2 regions of the Gracilibacillus marinus genome follow, and region 1 is predicted to be linked to the other one. Evidence: predicted binding sites of a transcription regulator. Region 1 holds the regulator's gene; the other holds the start of a gene.
What was found. The regulator LexA, encoded in region 1, represses DNA repair genes until DNA is damaged. The targets are predictions, from matches to a motif close to CGAACATATGTTCG.

Region 1 (11,023 bases):
GTAAACCTTTTTCAACAGCTTTTTTAGCAAGTAAGCCTGCACCTAACATTACGTATGGATTAGATGTATTCGTACATGATGTAATTGCTGCAATAGCAACAGCACCAGTTTTCATCGTAGAAGTTTTTCCGTTTGGATGTTTTACTTCTACTTCTTTATTGAATTCATCTTTATCAAGACCAAAACCTTGATTACCTGCAGGTGCAGTAATTGCTTCATTAAATGCGTCTTTCATATTAGATAATGGGATTAGATCTTGCGGACGCTTTGGACCTGATAGGTTTGGTTCTAACTCAGATAAATTGATTTCAACTAAGGCTGTAAATTCTGGATCTGGCTGATCTGGAGAATACCATAAATGATTCTCTTTACAATATTTTTCAACAAGAGCGATGTGATCTTCACTGCGTCCTGTTAGGCGTAAATAATTTAATGCTTCTTCGTCAACAGGGAAGAAACCACATGTTGCACCATACTCTGGAGCCATATTTGAAATCGTAGCACGATCTGCTAAAGGCATGTCTTTAAGACCTGGACCGAAGTACTCTACAAATTTACCAACAACTTTTTTCTCACGTAGTACTTGTGTTACTTTTAATGCGAGGTCAGTAGCTGTAGTTCCATTTGGAAAACTTCCTGTAAACTTCACACCAATTACTTCAGGTGCAGGGAAATAAGAAGGTTGCCCTAACATACCTGCTTCTGCTTCAATACCACCAACACCCCAGCCTAGTACACCTAGACCATTAATCATTGTAGTATGGGAGTCTGTACCGAATAAAGTATCAGGAAATGCGTCGTACTCACCATTTGAATTTTCAATTGCGTGTACAACATTTGCTAAGTATTCTAAGTTTACTTGGTGTACGATACCTGTCGCAGGTGGTACAGCACGATAATTATCAAATGCTTTTTGTGCCCAATTTAAAAATTCATAGCGCTCAGCATTACGTTCAAACTCTAGTTCCATGTTTGCTTGTAACGCATTTTTTGTACCATATTCATCCACTTGTACTGAGTGATCAATAACTAAATCAACAGGTACTTCAGGATTAATAGAGTCAGGAGAGCCACCCATATCAACCATTGCTTTTCTTAATGAAGCTAAATCTACAACTGCAGGTACTCCAGTGAAATCTTGTAAAATAACACGAGATGGCTTAAATGGCACATCTTCCACTTCACCTTTACCCCAGTTGGCAAGACTAGTCACATGCTCGTCTTTAATAACATGTCCATCATGTTGACGTACCAATGACTCTAGTAATACTCGAATAGAGAATGGTAAACGTTCAATATTACCTACTCCATCTTTTTCTAATGCTTTTAAATGATAATAGTTATATTTTTTACCATTTAATTCAAATTGTTTCTTTGCTTGAAAAACGTTCTCGTTTGACATTGTAATTAAGTTACCCCCTTCGTAAATGTTAGACCTTTTTGCTGCCCAATCATATCTACAGATACTAAACTAATAGTATGTACTCTACTATTTTAAATGAAATCGGTTTATAAGTAAAATGTTTCAACAAAAAAACTATGATTTATAAGGAATTATATAGAATGATGTAAGATCGTGGGTGAATTTTTAGTTTAGTGGTATATATATACTGAATGTACTTCCGATATTTTTTTCGGATTTAATTTCTAAGTATCCGTGGTGATTCTCGATGATTTGATTAGAAATCATTAAACCTAAACCAGTCCCGTTTTTTTTCGTTGTAAAGAATGGTTCTTTTAATTTGTGAATAAGATGTTTAGGAATTCCAGGACCTTGATCAATAATGGAAATGACACAACAATTGTTTTGTCTTTCAACTATTGTTTGAATAATTCCTCCATCACTCATTTCTTCTATTGCGTTTTTAATCAAATTAATAAATACTTGTTTTAGCTGCGAACGGTCACAATGGATATGCATGTCTTCTCTTATCTGTAATTGTAATTCAATCTTAAATAAACTAGCGTGGGTACTTAATAAAATGATGACATCATTCAACATTTCTGATACTTTCTCGTCTGTTTTTTCATCCGTCATTGGTTTAGAGATAAACAATAATTCTGATGTAATCGTATTAATCTTCTCAATTTCATCCATCATTATTTTATAATACTCTTGCTTATTTTCTAACCCTGCTTGTAGAAGTTGAATAAATCCTCTTAAAGAAGTTAGAGGATTTCTTATTTCATGTGCAATGCCTGCAGCTAGTTGTCCAGCTATTGACATCTTTTCAGAACGAATAATCATTTCTTCTGCTTGCTTTTTATCTGAAATATCTTTAGAAACAGATAATATTTGTGTTTTGTTACTATCCTTGTTAATTATAATTGCATTTGTTTCAAAAATAATAAATTTGCCTGAGTTATGTCTAATATGTAAATAAAATTTTTGGTTTGCTAAAGCATTTTTGTCAAAATTATCTTGAATATACTTTTTATCATCTTGCATCATATAACGATATATAGATTTTCCTAGCAGTTCTTTTGTTGTATAACCAAGTACTCTTTCAACAGAGTCAGACACGAATGTGATAGCACCAGAAAAATCACTAAGTGTGATTAAATCATAATTTATGGAATCAATTGTTTGAATGATATCCTTCGGTAAATCAGCCAAATGGCATTCCTGAATGTCACTAGTCTTTTTTGTGGAGTATTTAATATGATTCATCTCTATATACCTCCTCTCTCATGTAGTAATATATTTATTACATCATATGTATGATTTATGTAACTAATTCTTTCTTTTCATACGAAATTCTTGCTATAATTAAGAAGCATTACTAAAATTTTATGAGAAAAATGTAAGAAGATGCCTAATTAGTATGTTTTATTGTTATATTACTACAAAATATACCATCAAAACAATATGTTCTTAGATTAAATTAAAAGAAATGAGTGTGAACGAGATGTCATTTGGATTCTCCATGTTTATTGTAACCTGGACTTTCATTCTTGCTGGATTTATGGCAATAGGTGGATATTTTATGTTTCGAAAATTCTTGAAGAGTCTCCCAAAACAAGATGGTAAATCAGATCTTGATTGGGAAGAATACTACGTTAAAAAAACGAAAGATATGTGGTCTCAAGAACAAAAAGATCTATTAGAGGAGTTAGTATCTCCTGTTCCTGAATTATTTCGTGATGTGGCAAGACAAAAAATTGCTGCTAAAATTGGTGAATTGGCACTTACTCGAGATAAAAAACATATTACGGAAGAACTACTTATTGAAGGCTATATTTTAGCAACACCAAAAAGAGATCATAAATTTTTAAATAAAAAACTAAAAGAAAAAAATATAGATGTCACGCCATATTTAGATTTGTTTCAATATTCACCAGATAACTACTCCAATAAAAAATACGCAACGAAAGCGAGAAATCACTCATGAAATTCTGCGCTGTCGTTGCGTTTTTTTCATGTAGGTAACACCTACTTAATTATTGATCTTCTGAAATAGTGAGTACGATTGTTAATGCTACTCCAATTACAGTAAAGTAAACACCAATATCAAATAGTGTAGCAGTAGCTAATTCCACTTCACCAAAAATAGGAAAATGAAAATAATCAAATGTATGGCTCAAAAATGGTTGACCAAACATGAAAGAACCGATTGCAGTTGCTATAGCAAATAATAAACCTATTCCGATTAAGTATCTATAGTTAATTGGCAGAATTTTATTCACAGCTTCATACCCATAAGCCATATACATAAGGATAATTCCAGCTGATGTCATTAAACCACCGATGAATCCTCCTCCAGGCGCATTATGCCCTGATAAGAATATGTACACAGAAAAACCAAATAAAATAAATGCAATAAGAACTGTCATTGTTCTTAAAATTAAGTCATTTGTTCTTACCATATCAACTCACTCCTCTCTATCCCTATTATCATATCATTAATTACAATCCTTTAAAACCAAAAACACTAGCTAAAAATGATGTTAATTTTGTCATTAAGTCAAAGAATAAGAAAAACCCCATAAAAATCATGATGTATCCACCAATTTTCACTAGTTTCTGCGAATTACGTTTAATCCAAGTCATTTTGCCAATAAAGAACGCTAATATAAAAAATGGAAGAGAGAAACCTAGAGAATATGCACTCATTAATATGATTCCTACTTCTGTATCTATTGCAGCTAATGACATGACTGCCATTAATATAGGACCTGTGCACGGTGTCCAACCTAAGGAAAAGGCCATACCGATAATCAAAGAACCTAAATATCCAGCAGGTCGATTTTTAAAATGTACTTTCTTTTCTTTCATTAAAAATGAAAAATTTAAGATTCCAACAATCACTAATCCGAAAAATATAATTAATATTGCTCCAATCTGTCGTATTAAATCATCCCATCGAAATAAAAATTCACCAATAAAACTAGTTGCAAATCCAAGTAAAATAAAAATACTTGAAAATCCGATTAGAAAAAATAATGTATGTAGGATACTTCGATAATTAAACATGCCTTGTTCTTCTTTAATTTCATTCACACTCATACCAGTTATATAAGACAAGAATGCTGGATAAAGAGGTAAAACACAAGGTGATATAAATGATAAAAAACCAGCTCCAAATGCAATAAATATATTTAAATCAGACACGAATAAGCCACCTCAATATATTTTTTTAGCAAAATATGCTTATAAATAGCATAAAACCCTTGCTACTTATAAGCAAGGATTCTATTCTGACAATTATGTGAAATTATTTCTTTTTATCCATTTGACCATTCATTGCACGCATCATTTGAGCAATTTTCTTTTGAGAAGGTTTTTGTCCCATTTGCATCATTAAAGTGCGTAACATTTGTTCATTAATCGGTGGATTCTTCTTTAAATAATTCATCATGTACTTTCTTGCAATAAAAAAGCCTAGCGCTACTCCGATAAGCAATGCTACAATCGCAATAAGTACAACCCAAACTGTACCCATTTATTCTGTTCCTCCTTCAAATACTCTCCATAACAGTATAGTAAATGTCATAAAATAATACAAGCATAGTTTTGAAAAGGATAGAAATCCTTAGCACTAATGCTAAGGATTTCTATTTCAATCATCAATTAAAATAAGTCATTTACATGTTTTACAACATTCTCTACTGTAAAACCGTACTCTTCAATCAATTTATCACCATTTGCAGAAGCTCCAAATGTATCGATTGCGATAATAGATCCTTCTAGACCTACATAACGTTCCCAACCTAATGATGATGCCATTTCAATACCTACGCGTTTTGTAACAGCTTTTGGTAATACAGATTCTTTGTAAGCTTGGTCTTGTTTATCAAAACGATCCCAAGAAGGAATGCTTACAACACTTACATCTTTACCTTCTTCTTTCAGTTGTGCTTGAGCTCTCACAGCTAATTGTACTTCTGAACCTGTAGCAATTAAAATTGCATCAGGCGTTTCTTTTGTAGAAGGACTGATTACGTAACCACCACGTTTCACACCTTCGTATGCAGTTTCTTGCGTACCATCAATTACTGGAAGATCTTGACGAGTTAAAACTAATAAACTTGGTGTAGAGTCTGATTCAATTGCTAGTCTCCATGCAGCTTGTACTTCATTTCCATCTGCAGGACGCAATACGGAAACATTAGGCATTGCACGGAAAGCTGCTAATTGTTCAATTGGCTCATGTGTCGGTCCATCTTCCCCAACAGCAATAGAATCATGTGTTAATACATATGTTACTGGTAAGTTTTGGATTGCTGACAAACGAACAGCTGGACGTAAGTAATCACTGAATACGAAGAATGTACCTCCGAATACTTTTAGACCACCATGTAATGCCATACCATTTAATGCTGCAGCCATTGCAAATTCACGTACACCGAACCAAATATTACGTTTGTCTGGTTCATTAGCTGAAAAATCACCAGCATCTTTTAAGTTTGTTTTATTTGATCCAGCTAAATCTGCACTTCCTCCAAATAATGAAGGTACTGTCTTAGCAATTGCATTTAATACTTCACCAGAAGTTGCACGTGTTGCTGCTTTAGAACCATTTTCATACACTGGTAATTCTTTATCCCAGCCTTCAGGTAATTTGTTTTGAATAGCATCTTCTAATTCTTTTGCTAATTCAGGATATGCATTTTTATAGCCTTCAAATAGTTCGTTCCATGCTTTTTCTGTTTCTTGACCACGATCTACAATTTTCGTACGGAAATCCGCATATACTTCTTCTGGTACGTGGAATGGTTCATGGCCCCATTTATACGCTTCTTTAGTTAAAGTAACTTCATCCGCTCCAAGTGGTGCACCGTGAGATGCGGAAGAACCAGCTTTGTTTGGAGAACCAAATCCGATAACTGTTTTAATTTCGATTAACGTTGGTTGATCAACATTTTCTTTCGCTTTCGCAATAGCATTTGAGATTTCATTCGTATCATTACCGTCTTCTACACGGATTACTTCCCATCCATATGCTTTAAATCGATCTTCTACATTTTCAGAGAAAGATTTGTTTAATTCACCGTCTAATGAAATATCATTTGAGTCATATAATGCAATTAATTTACCTAATTTCAAATGACCTGCAAGTGATGCAGCTTCGTGAGAAATACCTTCCATTAAATCACCATCACTTACGATTGCAAATGTATGATGATCCACTACATTATAGTTATCTTTATTGAATTTTGCTGCTAAGTGTTTTTCAGCCATTGCCATACCTACACTCATTGCAATACCTTGTCCTAATGGTCCAGTAGTAGCTTCTACTCCATCAGTATGATGAACTTCTGGGTGTCCTGGTGTTTTAGAACCCCATTGACGAAAGCTTTTAAGTTCTTCTATTGGTAAATCGTAACCAGCTAAATGTAATAGACTATAAAGTAACATAGAACCATGACCAGCTGATAATACAAAACGGTCACGATTAAACCATTTAGAGTTTGTTGGGTTTTGATTCATATGCTCTGTCCATAATGTATAAGCCATTGGAGCAGCACCCATTGGTAAACCTGGATGTCCTGAGTTCGCTTTTTCAATTGCATCGATTGACAAAGTACGAATCGCATTAATAGACTGTTGTTCGATTTGATTTGACATAATTAATCCCCTTTCAAAATTAAAAACGAAATATGTACGCACATCTATAATCCTATAACGAAAATGTTAATTAGACAAGTATATATACTAAAAAAAGCTAACTTTTTATTAATGATGCGCATTAATTACATTAAAACGAAGAAATAATGTACATTATTTCTTCGTTTTCAGTTGTTTCACTTTATCTGGGGTGACATCATTTCCATTCGGATCAATGACAGTCATTCCTTTCATATGATTTTTAAAAGATTTTCTAACATTTTTTAAATATGCTTGTCTTAACTGTTGTTGTTCCTCTTTTTCTTCAGCTGTTAATTCTGAAGTTTTAGCTTTATTTGCTAATTCGTTAATACGATTAATTTTGTCTTTAGATAACATAGAAATCTCCTTATATTAATTATTATATAGTATAAAACAATCTTAATAACAAATGTATCTTACATGAAATAACTTTCATTGTATTACAAAAGAGAGGATAGTCACTTTATCCTCTCTTTATTGTAAATCAGTTGAATTGTTCTTTTCAAGCATTTCGTACTCTTTATAGCGCCTATGCACGGTCGCTTTAGAAATATTATATCCCATTCCACGTAATATAGATGCAATTTCTTCAAATGTTAAATTATTTCCTCTTAATCTAACGACTTCTTTAATAGGAAATTTTTTTCGTTCCCTTCCTTGAGCTAAATGTTGGTTTGATAAATTTCTTTCAGGTTTGTATCCATTATCTAAAGCTTTCCTCATACCTCGCCTGATTTTTGCATTGTGAAGTTTTCTTTGATATTCCTCTACAATACCTACAATTTGTAATACCATAGAATCTCCTTCAGATAATTCTAATTTTCCATTATGTGAAACAGAGTAAATTTCAACATTTAACTTTACTAATTGATGCAATAATGCTATTTTCGCATTTCCTCGTCCTAGCCTTGTTTCGTCTTGAATAAGCAGAACATTCGCTCGATGTTGTTGGAAATCTTCTAACATCTCAAATACCCCATCACGTTCAATATCATAGCCGCTTTCTTTTTCTTGAATCACTTTGATGATAGTCATTCCAGATGATGTAGCAAATTGTGTCAATTCTTCTTTTTGCCTTTCTAATGATGTTTGTTGTACATCTTTATCTGTACTTACTCGGCAGTATAATATTGCTTCCAAAAAATCAATCCCTTAAAGTTCAATTATATATTTAATATAAATGAACTATAAAAAAATACAAGTCCACCTATAAATGCTAAGAAATAAAATAAATCTAAAAATGAAATTCTTTTTAACATATTAATCCCTCCATAGAACTTTTGTTCGTACCTTTATTATATACGAACAAAAGTTCCTGTCAAGTATTTTTCGAACGAATGTTTGTTATTGCTACGAACGTATGTTATAATCATGTTAATCAAACATATGTTAAAGGAGATTACGTTATGACAAATCTTTCGAAAAGACAGGAAGAAATTCTAGCATATATAAAAGAACAAGTAGATTTGAAAGGATATCCACCATCCGTTAGAGAAATCGGACAGGCTGTTGGCCTTGCATCAAGTTCTACTGTGCACGGTCACCTCGCTAGATTAGAGAAAAAAGGGTATATAAGACGAGATCCTACTAAACCTAGAGCAATTGAAGTATTAACACAAGAAGACGAAGCGTTAATTCCTAAAACAGCAGCAACATTTGCACCTGTAATTGGTAAGGTTACTGCAGGACTACCAATTACAGCTGTTGAAAATATTGAAGAGTATATTCCAATCCCTAGTACAGATGTGCATAGTGGTGATCAATTATTTGTTTTAGTAATTGAAGGAGATAGTATGATCGAAGCAGGCATTTTAAATGGAGACAAAGTTATTGTGAAACAACAAAATGTTGCGGTTAATGGTGATATTGTAGTTGCGATGACAGAGGAAAGTGAAGCGACTGTAAAAAGATTTTATAAAGAAAAAGATTATATTAGACTTCAACCTGAGAATGCGACAATGGAGCCACTTATATATGATAATGTAAGTATTTTAGGTAAAGTTGTAGGTTTATATCGAAATATCTAAACTAAGAGAAGCATGGCAAGTATTTTACTATATTTATTTAACTTCTAATCTATAAATAATTTGTTGTGATTAAAGACTTAATTACTAAATTAAGCCCATTTTAATAATCATAAACTAAAAACCACCAATTTTGTGTACTGGTGGTTTTTTGATTAGACCAACGTGCTTTTTTAGCGTATTTTTTTCCAATACCCCAGTAGTATATAGTTCAACACTATATACTTCTTTATTTATCTGATAGCATGAAGGAGGTTTTGATTCGTTTTAGATTAAGTTATCTGCACATACATAAACCCCTTTAACACCATAAGTGCCAAGGGGTTCTGTTTATTAATACATTTGAATATATTGTTCTCTTTCCCATGGGTGGACTTGAGTACGGATTACAATTTAATAGGAAGAAACTCGATAAAATTCTTCCAAATGATTGATACATCAATGTTTTAGATTTTACGCAAAATCAAACTATTTCAAGTTTATTCAAAAAAGTGGGGCGTTGGTGGGGCATAAAGTGGGGCAATAATATCGTAGTATTAGTTCGGTAGATGGCCTGCTTCATTAGATATTGAGAATAAATAAAACCCACCATTTTCACATGATGGGTTGAGCATATGAGCAGAGGTTTTATACTCTGCTCTATTAGTTTGTGCAAAAATTATTTTTTTATATTTTTTTTGCAGGAATTTGATTATTTATTTAGAAATTAATTAATATAGGGAACTTATTTATTTGAGTCAATTGCGAACACATTTTGTTATAAGATATAAAACTTTTAAGCATCTACTCTATTAATGGTAGGTGCTTTTTGTATTTGCTCATCAAAAAATGCTGTTTATGGAGTCTTACTCTCCAACCATCCCATCACCATCTCTATCGTCCATATATTTATACAGCCAATGGTCATCATGTATCGGCATGCTGAAACCTGCATCTTTTGCTTCTTGTATGGTTACTCGACCATTACCGTTAGTGTCCACACTGGCAACATCACCTTCATTGTCAGAACTGATAGAACCAGATTCTTCCGAAGGATCTTCTTCCTCGCTACTTGTTATACCTAAAGATTCGTTAACTTCATCAGGATTCACATTGTCAAATTCATCAACAATTTTGTTACCCATTAATGTATAAGTATATTGATAATTTGATGGTATTTGCGTTTCTGTATCAGGGTAAGTAATAATTGCTTCAAAATTCGTGGCTCCACCAGCACTACGAATTGATTCTTCCATATATGCTTGGTCACCATGTCGATTGAGTGTACTTTCTTGAGGCGTGATATTATATGCGTTCGACACGCCACCCAGCGAATCTGCAATCACATGTCCTTCATCGAGTACATCACTTTCGACACCTGGCACTTTCGCTTCATCTGAAAAGTATCTGCCAGATGAGAGGACTGGTTCTGTACTATCATCTTGTATAATAATTTCTTCTGCAATCACACGTATTAATTGGCCATATTCATTAGTAAACGCCCAATATTCCCGGTCTCCAAATCCAATGTCCACAACCACATTAGGTTCACGAAATCCTGATAAATCACCACCGTCCACCTCTATTAGTTCATATCCAGAAAACAGGGCATCCTTTGTTTCGGTTGGTGTTTCTTCTACTGTTGGTTCATCATCAACCGCAGTACTTTCTTCTTCTTCTTCAGCATCACTTGTATTCGTTTTGTCTTCTTCTTGGGTATCCGTTTCTTCTTCTGATGCAGTCTCTTCATTTGATTGATCGGTTGTTACTTCTTGAGGATCTTTTTCTTCTCCTGCAATGGATGCATTATCTGCGTTTGTACAGCCAAACATAAATATTAATAATAAAAACAATATGTATTTCTTCAAACTAATCTCTCCCCTTTCTTCCATTAGTATACTATGGATAGAGAAGAAAAAACACCTACAAA
Region 2 (11,023 bases), on a different contig from region 1:
TTTTAATACGCAATTGATATTCATATCAAAAAACTATACTGTAAGAAAACCTCTTTGATTTAATACATGACATGCTTGATCAAGCTTTTCTGTATCATCTGCTGCAATAGTGTGGTTATGAATACCATCAGTTAACTCTAGTAAATATGGAGCGTTTTTTTGTTCGATATTTGTGATAAATTGATCCACTTCTAAACGAGTGCTGACCATTACAGATGCACGTAAATCACCATATATGGGATGTTCAATAATCACATCTTTCACTGTAACACCATGATCTACTAAAATATATAACTCTTCTTTTGTTTCGTTCCCTTTGTGTTTACATGCAATGACACGTTCTATCGTTTTTTGTTCTGTTTGCATATACAAATATCCATTACTTGTTGCAATAATTGGGTGATTCTGTGCTTTTAGTAGTGTGATGTCTTGTACAATCACTTGTCTACTAACATTTGCTTTAGTTGCAAGCTCTCCACCTGTAATTGGTTTAGTTGCATCTTGAAGCCACTTACAGATTGCATTTCGTCGCTCTTCACCGATTAATTTTTTAACCATATGCAAGTCGAGCCTCCTCTAATCTTTGAAAAATTTTCGCTGAAACCATAATGATTGTATCAATCTCTTCAAATGTCGTTAAATGACTAAATGAAAAGCGGATATACCTTTTCCCGTCCTCTTCGTTATCGAGTAATGGTAAGACTGCTCGTGGTATTTCTTGTTGGCCTAATGCACATGCACTTCCTGTTGAAATAGCAATATTAAAACGATTGTATTCTAATAATAAATAATCACCTTGTATTTCATTGGATATGCATCCGACAATGCTCGGACAACTATTTTTTGAGCATAAAGGTAGTAAGGGTATTTCTTTTTGTTTTAATTGATTAATAAAATATGCTCTTACTTGATATAAATGCTCATACACTGCTATTTCGTGGATTCTTTTTGCAGATACTGCAAACGCACAAATTGCAGCAACATCTACAGTACCCGGGCGTAAGCCGAATTCGTGATTTGTCTCAATTGGATGATGAACTAACACATGTGGATTTCTGAAATAAATGGCGCCAACACTTTTTGGACCATATATTTTGTGACTAGATACAGTAATTGCGTCGATTGGCAATTGCGTAACATCTGTATGTATTTTACCAAATGATTGGACAAAATCACTATGAAAAAGAATATTTTTTTTGCTAAGTAACGCACTTATTTCTTCAATTGGTTGCTTAACACCTGTCTCCCCATTCACGTATTGTATTGTCACGAGTTTTGTTGAAGGCTTTATTGCATGGATTACCTGCTCGATTGTGATGTGCCCTTCTTTGTTCCCCTCTAAAAACGTAACATCAATCTGATTTTCCTTTTCAAGTGACAGTAAATGATAATAAATAGAGCTATGTTCCATCATTGTTGAAATTACATGTGGCTTATCCTTTGTGGGAATAGATCGCAAAAGAGTATTTATTGCCAGTATATTTCCTTCTGTACCGCCATTTGTAAAAATTATATTTTCGCTTTTTGCACGGAAGCAATGAGCAATCAACTCTCGTGCATGACGTAAGTAATCATTTGCTTTTGTACCAAAATCATGCAAACTACTAGCATTCCCGAAGTAACTTCGATTTATTTCACTATATATGTCCATCGCTTCATCAAGCATTGGAGTTGTTGCAGCATAATCACAATATATCATAATTCATCCACCTTATAAAAAATTTGCTTGCCTTTCTTTATATTATATGTAAATATAGGTGTAAAGACAACTGTAAAGTAAGGTGACTGTTATGCGTAAAAAAATACTTATTCTTGGTTCAGGAATTGCAGCGCATGTTGTAGCTAGTGAGTTGTGTCATCATTATGATGTAACAATACTAACGAAAGAGACGAAATCACATAATAATTCATTAAAAGCACAAGGTGGGATTGCAGCAGCCTTGTCAATTGATGATAGTTGGCAACAACATGTACAAGACACCATAAAAGCAGGAAGTTATTATAATGACAATAATGCTGTAGAATTTCTTTGCAAAAATGGAAAAAAGGAAATATTGACATTAACAGAACAAATTGCTTTTGATTGTACACCATATGGAGAGCTTTCATTAGGGAAAGAAGGTGCACACTCGACACGCCGAATTGTACGTGCAGGAGGTGATCAAATAGGTGTACATCTCATGAATTATTATGCTAATCAAATACAAGAGAATGTACATATGATAGAAAACGAGATGGCCATTGAGCTGGTGATAGAAGATAACCAATTGACAGGTGTCATTACAATAGATACTAATAATAATCGTAAGCAATATGAGGCAGATGATGTGGTTATTGCAACAGGTGGTTGTGGCAATCTGTTTGCCACAACATCTAACGATAAATCTGTAACAGGAGATGGAATTGCATTAGCATACCGAGCAGGTGCTCTGATTCGAGATATGGAATTCATCCAATTTCATCCTACAATGCTTCCAAGTGGTGGATTGATTTCAGAAGCTGTACGAGGGGAAGGTGGGTTTCTTGTCGATGAACAGAATATGCGATTTATGGATGCATATAGTGAATTGGGAGATTTAGCTTCAAGAGATATCGTAGCGAGAGCAATACATCAAGAAAAACAAAAAGGCCATTCTATTTATTTAAATATTTCAGAGATTCAAGAGTTTGAAATAAGGTTTCCTCAAATCACTTCAATTTGTGAAGAGTCGAACATAAATTGGCAGGAAGGGCTCATTCCTATCACACCTGGTGCTCATTTTTTAATGGGAGGTATTGCAACTGATATGAATGGAGAAACATCGATTCCGCATTTGTATGCAGTTGGAGAAGTAGCATGTTCTGGTGTACATGGAGCGAATCGACTAGCAAGTAACTCGCTATTAGAAGGGATTGTATTTGCTAAACAAGTAGCTCATACAATTCGAACAAAAACAGTATTTGAGAAGCAAACAATCCCAAAATTGACCACAAACTATAAGGAATGCTCACTACCATCATTATCTATTCTACAAGAGAAAATGATGCAATATTGTGGAATAGAACGCAACACAATCGAGCTAAAGCAATTGATTACATGGTTAGAAAGGTATATCTTACCACTTCCAAGTATTCTGCAGAAATCGAGACAAGAAATAGAATTGTATCATTGTTACACAACAGCATGGTTAATCGCTACATCTGCATATAGAAGAAAAGCAAGTATAGGTGCACATTATTTAATAGACGGAGAGAAAAGTTTCTCATCACAACCAATTTACAGACAAAATCAAGAGTTAGGTATGGAGGTATTCTCATGAATAAATGGCTTTTACGAGAACAATTACAATCTTTTTTTTCTGAAGATATAGGAAATGGAGATATAACAGGAGAATTATTATTTCTAAATTCCAATAAAACAAAAGGGCAATTGATAGCAAAGGAAGATGGAATCATTGCAGGTATGATCATAATACAAGAAGGATATTCATTATTGGATCAAACAATCGAAGTAAATTGCTTCAAAACAGATGGAGAGAGTGTCAAGAAAGGAGAAGTGATTTGTGAAGTGATTGGCAATACACAACATCTGTTAACTGGTGAACGAGTTATTTTAAATTTAATACAACATATGTCCGGCATTGCAACACTAACTAAAAAATGCGTCGATACGCTTAATAGTTCCCATACAAAAATCTGTGATACGAGAAAAACGACTCCTGGACTGAGAATGCTAGAGAAATACGCCGTTAAAATTGGTGGAGGGGTAAATCATCGCTATGGATTGTATGATGGTGTAATGATAAAGGATAACCATATTAAAGCGATAGGTTCAATTTATGATGCCGTAAAATTGGTGAGAGAAAATACAGGGCATATGGTAAAAATAGAAGTCGAAGTAGAAACATTAGAACAATTAAAAGAAGCGGTAGAAGCACAACCAGATATTATTATGCTTGATAATTGTTCTGCAAGTGAAGTGAAAGAAATGGTGAATCTAATTCCTGAACCAATCATTTCAGAAGTATCTGGTAATATCACTTTAGAAAATATTCACAATTATCAAGATATCGGTGTGGATTATATTTCAATGGGGTGTTTAACGCACTCACCAAGTGGGTTAGATATAAGTTTTCGATTAATGGGGGAAATCATATGACAATCACACAATTATTTACAAATGTCAATCCGACATTACCTGAAGCATATAAACACTTATCTGATGAGGTCATGGAAGAAAAAATTTATCGAATAAAGAAGCAAATGGGAAACGAACTATTTATCCCATGTCATCATTATCAAAAAGATGAAATTGTTCAGTTTGCTGATGCAACAGGAGACTCACTACAGTTAGCACAAATCTCCGCAAAGCAACATGCTAAATTCATTGTTTTTTGTGGTGTACATTTTATGGCGGAAACGGCGGATATTTTGTCGACACCTAATCAAAAAGTCATTTTGCCAGATATGCGTGCAGGTTGCTCCATGGCAGATATGGCAAATGATCAGCAAACAACAATTGCATGGAATCTATTAACAGAGTTATTTGGCGACACACTGTTGCCACTAACATATGTAAACTCAACAGCTTCCATTAAAGCTTTTGTAGGGAGAAATGGTGGGGCAACAGTTACCTCTTCTAATGCAAAGAAAATGGTTCAATGGGCATTCACCCAAAAACAACGTCTTTTATTTTTGCCAGATCAACATTTGGGAAGAAATACAGCATATGACCTCGGTATCCCATTAGACCAAATGGCAGTATGGGATCCAATTCAACACAGATTAGAGTATGATGGTGACTTATCACAAGTTCGTGTCATATTGTGGAAAGGGCATTGTTCTGTACATGAAAATTTCACTTTGAAAAATATTGAATATATTCGAAAAAACAAGCCAGAAATGCATGTGATTGTCCATCCAGAATGTTCACACGACGTTGTCCAACATGCAGATTTTCATGGATCAACAAAGTTCATTATTGATACAATTGAAAAAGCCAAAGCTGGTACGAAGTGGGCGATAGGGACAGAGATGAATTTAGTTAACAGACTTCGGTCACAGCATAAAGATAAAGAGATTATTTCATTAAATCCATATATGTGTCCATGTTTAACAATGAATCGTATTGACCTCCCGCACTTGCTATGGGTATTAGATCAAATTGCTGAAGCGGAGGAAATAAATAGAATTGTAGTCGATGAACATGTGGCAGTAGATGCTCGATTAGCATTAAAGAGAATGCTTGATTTATCCTAGTGTTATTTCTTTACAAACAATAATTTGGTAGATACTTATTGGTAATAGAAAAAGTATGTTTAGGAGATAAATTTATCCTATCCATACTTTTTTTATTCAACATTTTAGGCTTATTGCATATGTTGATAAAGAAGACAGAACAGGTGCCTAGATACTTATAGATTGGAAAGGAGCAAGTACGTTGAAAATTCACGTTGTGCAAAAAGATGAGACGTTATGGAAGATTGCGCAGAAATATGGAGTGGATTTTGATCAATTAATTGCAGCGAATCAGCAATTAGCAGATCCAAATATGATTATGCCAGGAATGAAAATAAAAATTCCTGCGTCAACTAATAAACAACAATCAGATAAACAACAACAAACCCCTCCGAAAAAAGAAATGACACAGACACAAGAAGATAAGTCTAGTGATAAGAAAAAGCCAACGAATCAAATTTTGCCAGAAATAAAAGAAGATGAAGAGAAAAAATGGGAGCCACTAAAAAAGGAGTTGCCATCATTACCTATGAATTTTAATAAACAACCTTCAGAAAAAGAACCTAAATTACAGCCAATGGTACCACAAATGAATCAACAAAAATTACAACAAATGCCACAACAACAGCAACCAAGTAATGATTTGAAATGGCTACAATTTACATCAAATAATTTTGAAACAAATATTCAACAACCAATGCATCCAGTTAGTGAGAAGCCACAACAACAGCCAGAACAACCGTCCTTAACAAAACCAGTACAACAACAACAAATGCCACATATGATACCACAAGCACCGTGTTATTCAACGGATGGAATTCCATATGGATATGGTCACATGCAACCAATGCCATATCAAGGAGGATATCCATTCCCAGATAATTTTAATCCACAACAAATGCCACAAAATCAAATGATGCCACAGATGCAACAACAAATGCCACAAAATCAAATGATGCCACAGATGCAACAACAAATGCCGCAAGAACAAATGATGCCACAAATGCAACAGCAAATGCCGCAAGAACAAATGATGCCACAAATGCAACAGCAATGGACAGCGCAACCTATGTGGCCACAAATGTTACCAGGCGGTCCGCAACAGGGATGGCAACAACCTTTGATGAATCCGCAACAATTACACGTACCACAACCAGGTGCACCAGGATATCCAATGGTTCCATTACCACCACAAGGTTTTGGTATGGGAGGGAACATGTATCCAAATTATCAAGGGCCACAACATCCATATGGTAAACAACAAAATGACTGTGGTTGTGGACGAAGAGAAGAATAATAAAATGTCGCAATGTATGTTTTAAAACATATATTGCGACATTCACTTTTTATGGGAAACTATTAAGAGAACAATTGTGAACAAAGTCTAATAAGGTAAGGTGGCGCGTCCAGCATAAACGGACAAATCTTTTTATGATTTTATAAAAATTTAGGGTTTATGTATGGTTAAAAATGTTAGAGTTGGACAACCTAAAAATAACCAAGTTTAGAATGGAGTGAATATATTGTATAAACGATGGTTATTTTTAAATGTTCTATTTATTATGATCTGTTCTATTTATTTAGTCATTGATAATCTATCACCTAGTATATATAAGAATAATGCAGATGTGGAAATACTATCAGCAGTGAATACGGATCATTTAACCGTGGAAGTGACTTTAGAGAAACAGTATATTGATGGTCATATAGAAGTGGAGAAAACAAGTGAAACTATTTCTTCAATGGAAGATTTTTGGGCGAATTATCTTGATTGGGAATTAGTTGATCAAACAGATGGATTGATTCATTTTCGAAAAGAGGTAAATGATATATCTCCATATTTGAAAACATATGGATATTTTGGATTAAATAATAGTGTACTTACTATTTTTGAAGGCACGCCAATTGAAGAAAAAGCAATTCAATCTTTTTATCACATTGATACAGAAGAATTAGAAAGTCATTTGTTTCAAGAATTAAACAAAGGCATCAAGATAAAAACAAAAGAAGATTATGAGAATGTGCTAGAAACGTTTAGAAATTATAATGACACGAAAGAAGTGAGTGGATAATTTCTAAGTATGTGATAAATAGTATTACAATCCGAACTATAAAAAGTTCGGATTGTTTGTCTTTCAAGATACATTAATATTTACATATATGCATGATAAGTATATCAATAACATTTTGTGTGAATGAATGTATTCGTGTATCATAGTAAGTATGGATTCCTTGCCAAGCTTGAACGGAATAGAAAAATAGGCTATGATGAAATACGAACATATGATTGATATAAGGTGGATGACAATGATTGCATATATTAGAGGGAAGATTGCAGAAATAACAGATCAAGCAGTATTTATTGAAGCAAATGGGGTTGGATATGAAGTGATTTGTCCAAATCCATTTCGGTTTCAGTCTAAATTAGGTTTAATAGAGAAGATATATACATACCATCATGTGAGAGAAGATGCTCAAGTTTTATTTGGGTTTGAAAAAATAGATGAAAAAACATTGTTTGCTAAAATTTTGAATGTATCTGGTGTTGGACCAAAAGGTGCTTTAGCTGTCCTCGCGCAAACTTCTGTGAATGATTTTGTTGCAGCAATTGAACAAGAGAACGAAAAGTTCTTGACTACTTTTCCAGGTGTAGGGAAAAAAACAGCGAGACAAATGATACTTGATCTTAAAGGGAAATTACCATTCACATACTCAATGGAGGAAGTGTCAGAAGTTACGAATTCAAAAACAACTAACATGGCACTAGATGAAGCGCTAGAAGCATTAAAAGCTTTAGGTTATTCAGATAGAGAAGTCATGCTTATTAAACCAAAATTACAGGAATTGGAAATACAAGAAACAGATCATTATGTTAAAAAAGGTTTAGCATTAATGATGAAATAACAAGAGAGAGGAGTGTAGCTATGGAAGATAGAATCATTTCAGGTGAATTGCAAGAGTCAGATAGTATGGAAGAATTAAGTTTACGACCACAACGATTAAAGCAATATATTGGTCAGCATAAAGCGAAGGAAAACTTAGCTATTTTTATAGAGGCAGCAAAAATGCGTAATGAACCATTAGACCATGTATTATTGTATGGCCCACCAGGACTTGGAAAAACAACGATGGCCCAAATTATCGCTAATGAAATGGGTGTTCAATTTAAGTCTACATCAGGGCCGGCAATAGAACGTTCTGGTGATTTAGCTGCAATACTTTCCTCTCTTGAAGTTGGTGATGTGTTGTTTATTGATGAAATACATAGATTACCAAGAGCGGTTGAAGAGATATTATATCCTGCAATGGAAGACTTCTGTTTAGATATTGTCATTGGCTCTGGACCAAGTGCTAGGTCTGTTCAAATCGATTTGCCTCCATTTACATTGGTTGGTGCGACAACAAGAGCGGGGTTACTAACAGCGCCTTTACGCGATCGATTTGGAGTGTTGAGTCGCTTAGAATTTTATGAAGTAATCGATTTGTGCGCAATTGTTGAACGAACGGCAGAAATATTCAATACTTCGATACACAAAGACGCCGCATTGGAAATAGCAAGGCGATCAAGAGGAACACCACGAATTGCTAATCGATTACTAAAACGAGTGAGAGATATCTCACAAGTAAAAGGTGAAGAGCGGATCGCTATAGAGACGACACAACAAGCGTTAAAGATGTTACAAGTTGACAATGCAGGGCTAGATCAGATAGATCATAAATTATTACTAGCGATGATAGAAGGTTTCCAAGGTGGGCCTGTTGGATTAGATACAATAGCAGCTTCAATTGGGGAAGAATCACAAACCATTGAGGATGTCTATGAACCTTTTTTGTTACAACAAGGATTTATTCAACGAACACCACGAGGTAGAGTTGTAACACCTAAAGCATATATGCATTTTCAAATGGAGGTACCAAAGACTTGACGGATGTAGGGAAAATCTTTATTGTAATAGGGGTTGTCTTTATTATTATTGGATTACTTTGGGGTTTTATCGGTAAACTTCCAGGAGATATTAGCTTTAAAAAAGGAAATATCTCATTTCACTTTCCGATAATGACTTCCATTATTGTTAGTATTATTTTGACATTAATTTTTTATGTGATAGGACGGTTTAAATAATGCGTATAGAAGATTTTGATTTTAACTTACCAGAAGAACTGATTGCTCAAACACCATTAAAAGACAGAACAAGTTCTAGACTAATGGTATTGAACCGAAGTGACAAATCAATCAAACATCATCATTTCTATGATGTGATTGATTATTTGGAAAAAGGCGATTGTCTTGTACTGAATAATACAAAAGTATTACCAGCAAGACTATATGGAACGAAAATAGATACTGGTGCGAAAGTAGAAGTTTTATTACTGACTCAAATCGAAGGAGATAGATGGGAAGTATTAATAAAACCAGCAAAACGAGTAAAAGAAGGTACAATCATCACATTTGGTGATGGGAAGTTAGTTGCTACTTGTGTGGATACCAAAGACCATGGTGGCAGAATTTTAGAATTTGATTATGATGGTATTTTTTATGAAGTGTTAGATGAGTTAGGTGAAATGCCGTTACCACCATATATCAAAGAACAACTAGAGGAAAAGGATCGATATCAAACTGTTTATGCAAGAGAAGAAGGTTCTGCCGCTGCACCTACTGCTGGACTTCATTTCACAGAAGAATTATTAGATAAAATAAAACAAAAAGGTGTCGAAATTGCCTTTATTACACTACATGTCGGACTTGGAACATTTAGACCAGTGAGTGTCGAAGATGTAACTACACACGAGATGCATGCAGAATTTTACCAAATGACAGAAGAAACAGCAATGCAATTAAACAATGTGAAAAAAAGAGGCAACAAAATCATTTCTGTAGGAACGACATCAACAAGAACACTTGAAACAATTGCTCGCGATACTGGTGGTGTATTTGAAGCGAAAAATGGATGGACAGATATTTTCATTTATCCACCATACCAATTTAAAGCAATAGATGGGCTTATTACGAACTTTCATTTACCAAAATCAACATTAATTATGTTAGTCAGTGCATTTAGTAATCGTGATTTTATTTTAGAAGCTTATAATAAAGCGGTGGAAGAGAAGTATCGTTTCTTTAGTTTTGGAGATGCAATGTTATTGCTTTAATAATTGTAAGAACATAGAACAAATAGTATCATTATGTATAGTTTGAACACTAGAATAACAATGGATAAGATATAGAAGTTAGAAAGGAAAAAATTAATGACAGCTATCACTTATGAACATATCAAAACATGTAAGCAGACTGGCGCAAGACTTGGAAAAGTTCATACACCACACGGTACATTTGATACACCAACATTTATGCCTGTTGGAACACTTGCAACAGTAAAAACGATGAGTCCTGAAGAATTAAAACAAATGAATGCGAATATTATTTTATCAAACACGTATCATTTATGGCTAAGACCAGGCCATGAGATTATCAAAGAAGCTGGCGGTTTACATCAGTTTATGAACTGGGATGGTGCGATTTTAACAGATTCTGGTGGTTTCCAAGTATTTAGTTTAAGTGATTTACGAAGAATTGAAGAAGAAGGCGTACATTTTAGAAATCACCTTAATGGTGAAAAGCTATTCCTGTCTCCTGAAAAAGCAATGGAGATCCAAAATGCTCTTGGGTCTGATATTATGATGGCATTTGATGAGTGTCCACCGTACCCTGCAGAACATGAGTATATGAAAAAGTCTGTGGAACGTACAAGTAGATGGGCAGAGCGTTGTCTAGAAGCACATTCACGGAAACAAGATCAAGGCTTAT

Region 2: ruvA (Holliday junction branch migration protein RuvA) is a predicted target of LexA. The motif match lies at 7,494-7,507, and genes of this name have one in related genera.

The regions. Positions count from the first base shown of each region.
Region 1 is NZ_JBHSDV010000001.1:1,463,705-1,474,727, reverse strand. Features, by position in the region: gene acnA (aconitate hydratase AcnA) at 1-1,402, opposite strand, end outside; gene ACFOZ1_RS06935 (ATP-binding protein) at 1,589-2,671, opposite strand; gene ACFOZ1_RS06930 (DUF2621 family protein) at 2,910-3,392, shown strand; gene ACFOZ1_RS06925 (Na(+)/H(+) antiporter subunit B) at 3,442-3,867, opposite strand; gene ACFOZ1_RS06920 (cytochrome c biogenesis CcdA family protein) at 3,908-4,612, opposite strand; gene ACFOZ1_RS06915 (YneF family protein) at 4,716-4,943, opposite strand; gene tkt (transketolase) at 5,072-7,069, opposite strand; gene ACFOZ1_RS06905 (DUF896 domain-containing protein) at 7,223-7,447, opposite strand; gene ACFOZ1_RS06900 (YneB family resolvase-like protein) at 7,565-8,230, opposite strand; gene lexA (transcriptional repressor LexA) at 8,497-9,117, shown strand; gene ACFOZ1_RS06890 (DNA/RNA non-specific endonuclease) at 9,960-10,985, opposite strand.
Region 2 is NZ_JBHSDV010000003.1:194,813-205,835, forward strand. Features, by position in the region: gene ACFOZ1_RS11210 (transcription repressor NadR) at 34-558, opposite strand; gene ACFOZ1_RS11215 (IscS subfamily cysteine desulfurase) at 551-1,699, opposite strand; gene nadB (L-aspartate oxidase) at 1,791-3,299, shown strand; gene nadC (carboxylating nicotinate-nucleotide diphosphorylase) at 3,296-4,138, shown strand; gene nadA (quinolinate synthase NadA) at 4,135-5,238, shown strand; gene safA (SafA/ExsA family spore coat assembly protein) at 5,420-6,514, shown strand; gene ACFOZ1_RS11240 (BofC C-terminal domain-containing protein) at 6,732-7,289, shown strand; gene ruvA (Holliday junction branch migration protein RuvA) at 7,525-8,121, shown strand; gene ruvB (Holliday junction branch migration DNA helicase RuvB) at 8,142-9,143, shown strand; gene ACFOZ1_RS11255 (DUF2905 domain-containing protein) at 9,140-9,340, shown strand; gene queA (tRNA preQ1(34) S-adenosylmethionine ribosyltransferase-isomerase QueA) at 9,340-10,368, shown strand; gene tgt (tRNA guanosine(34) transglycosylase Tgt) at 10,465-11,023, shown strand, end outside.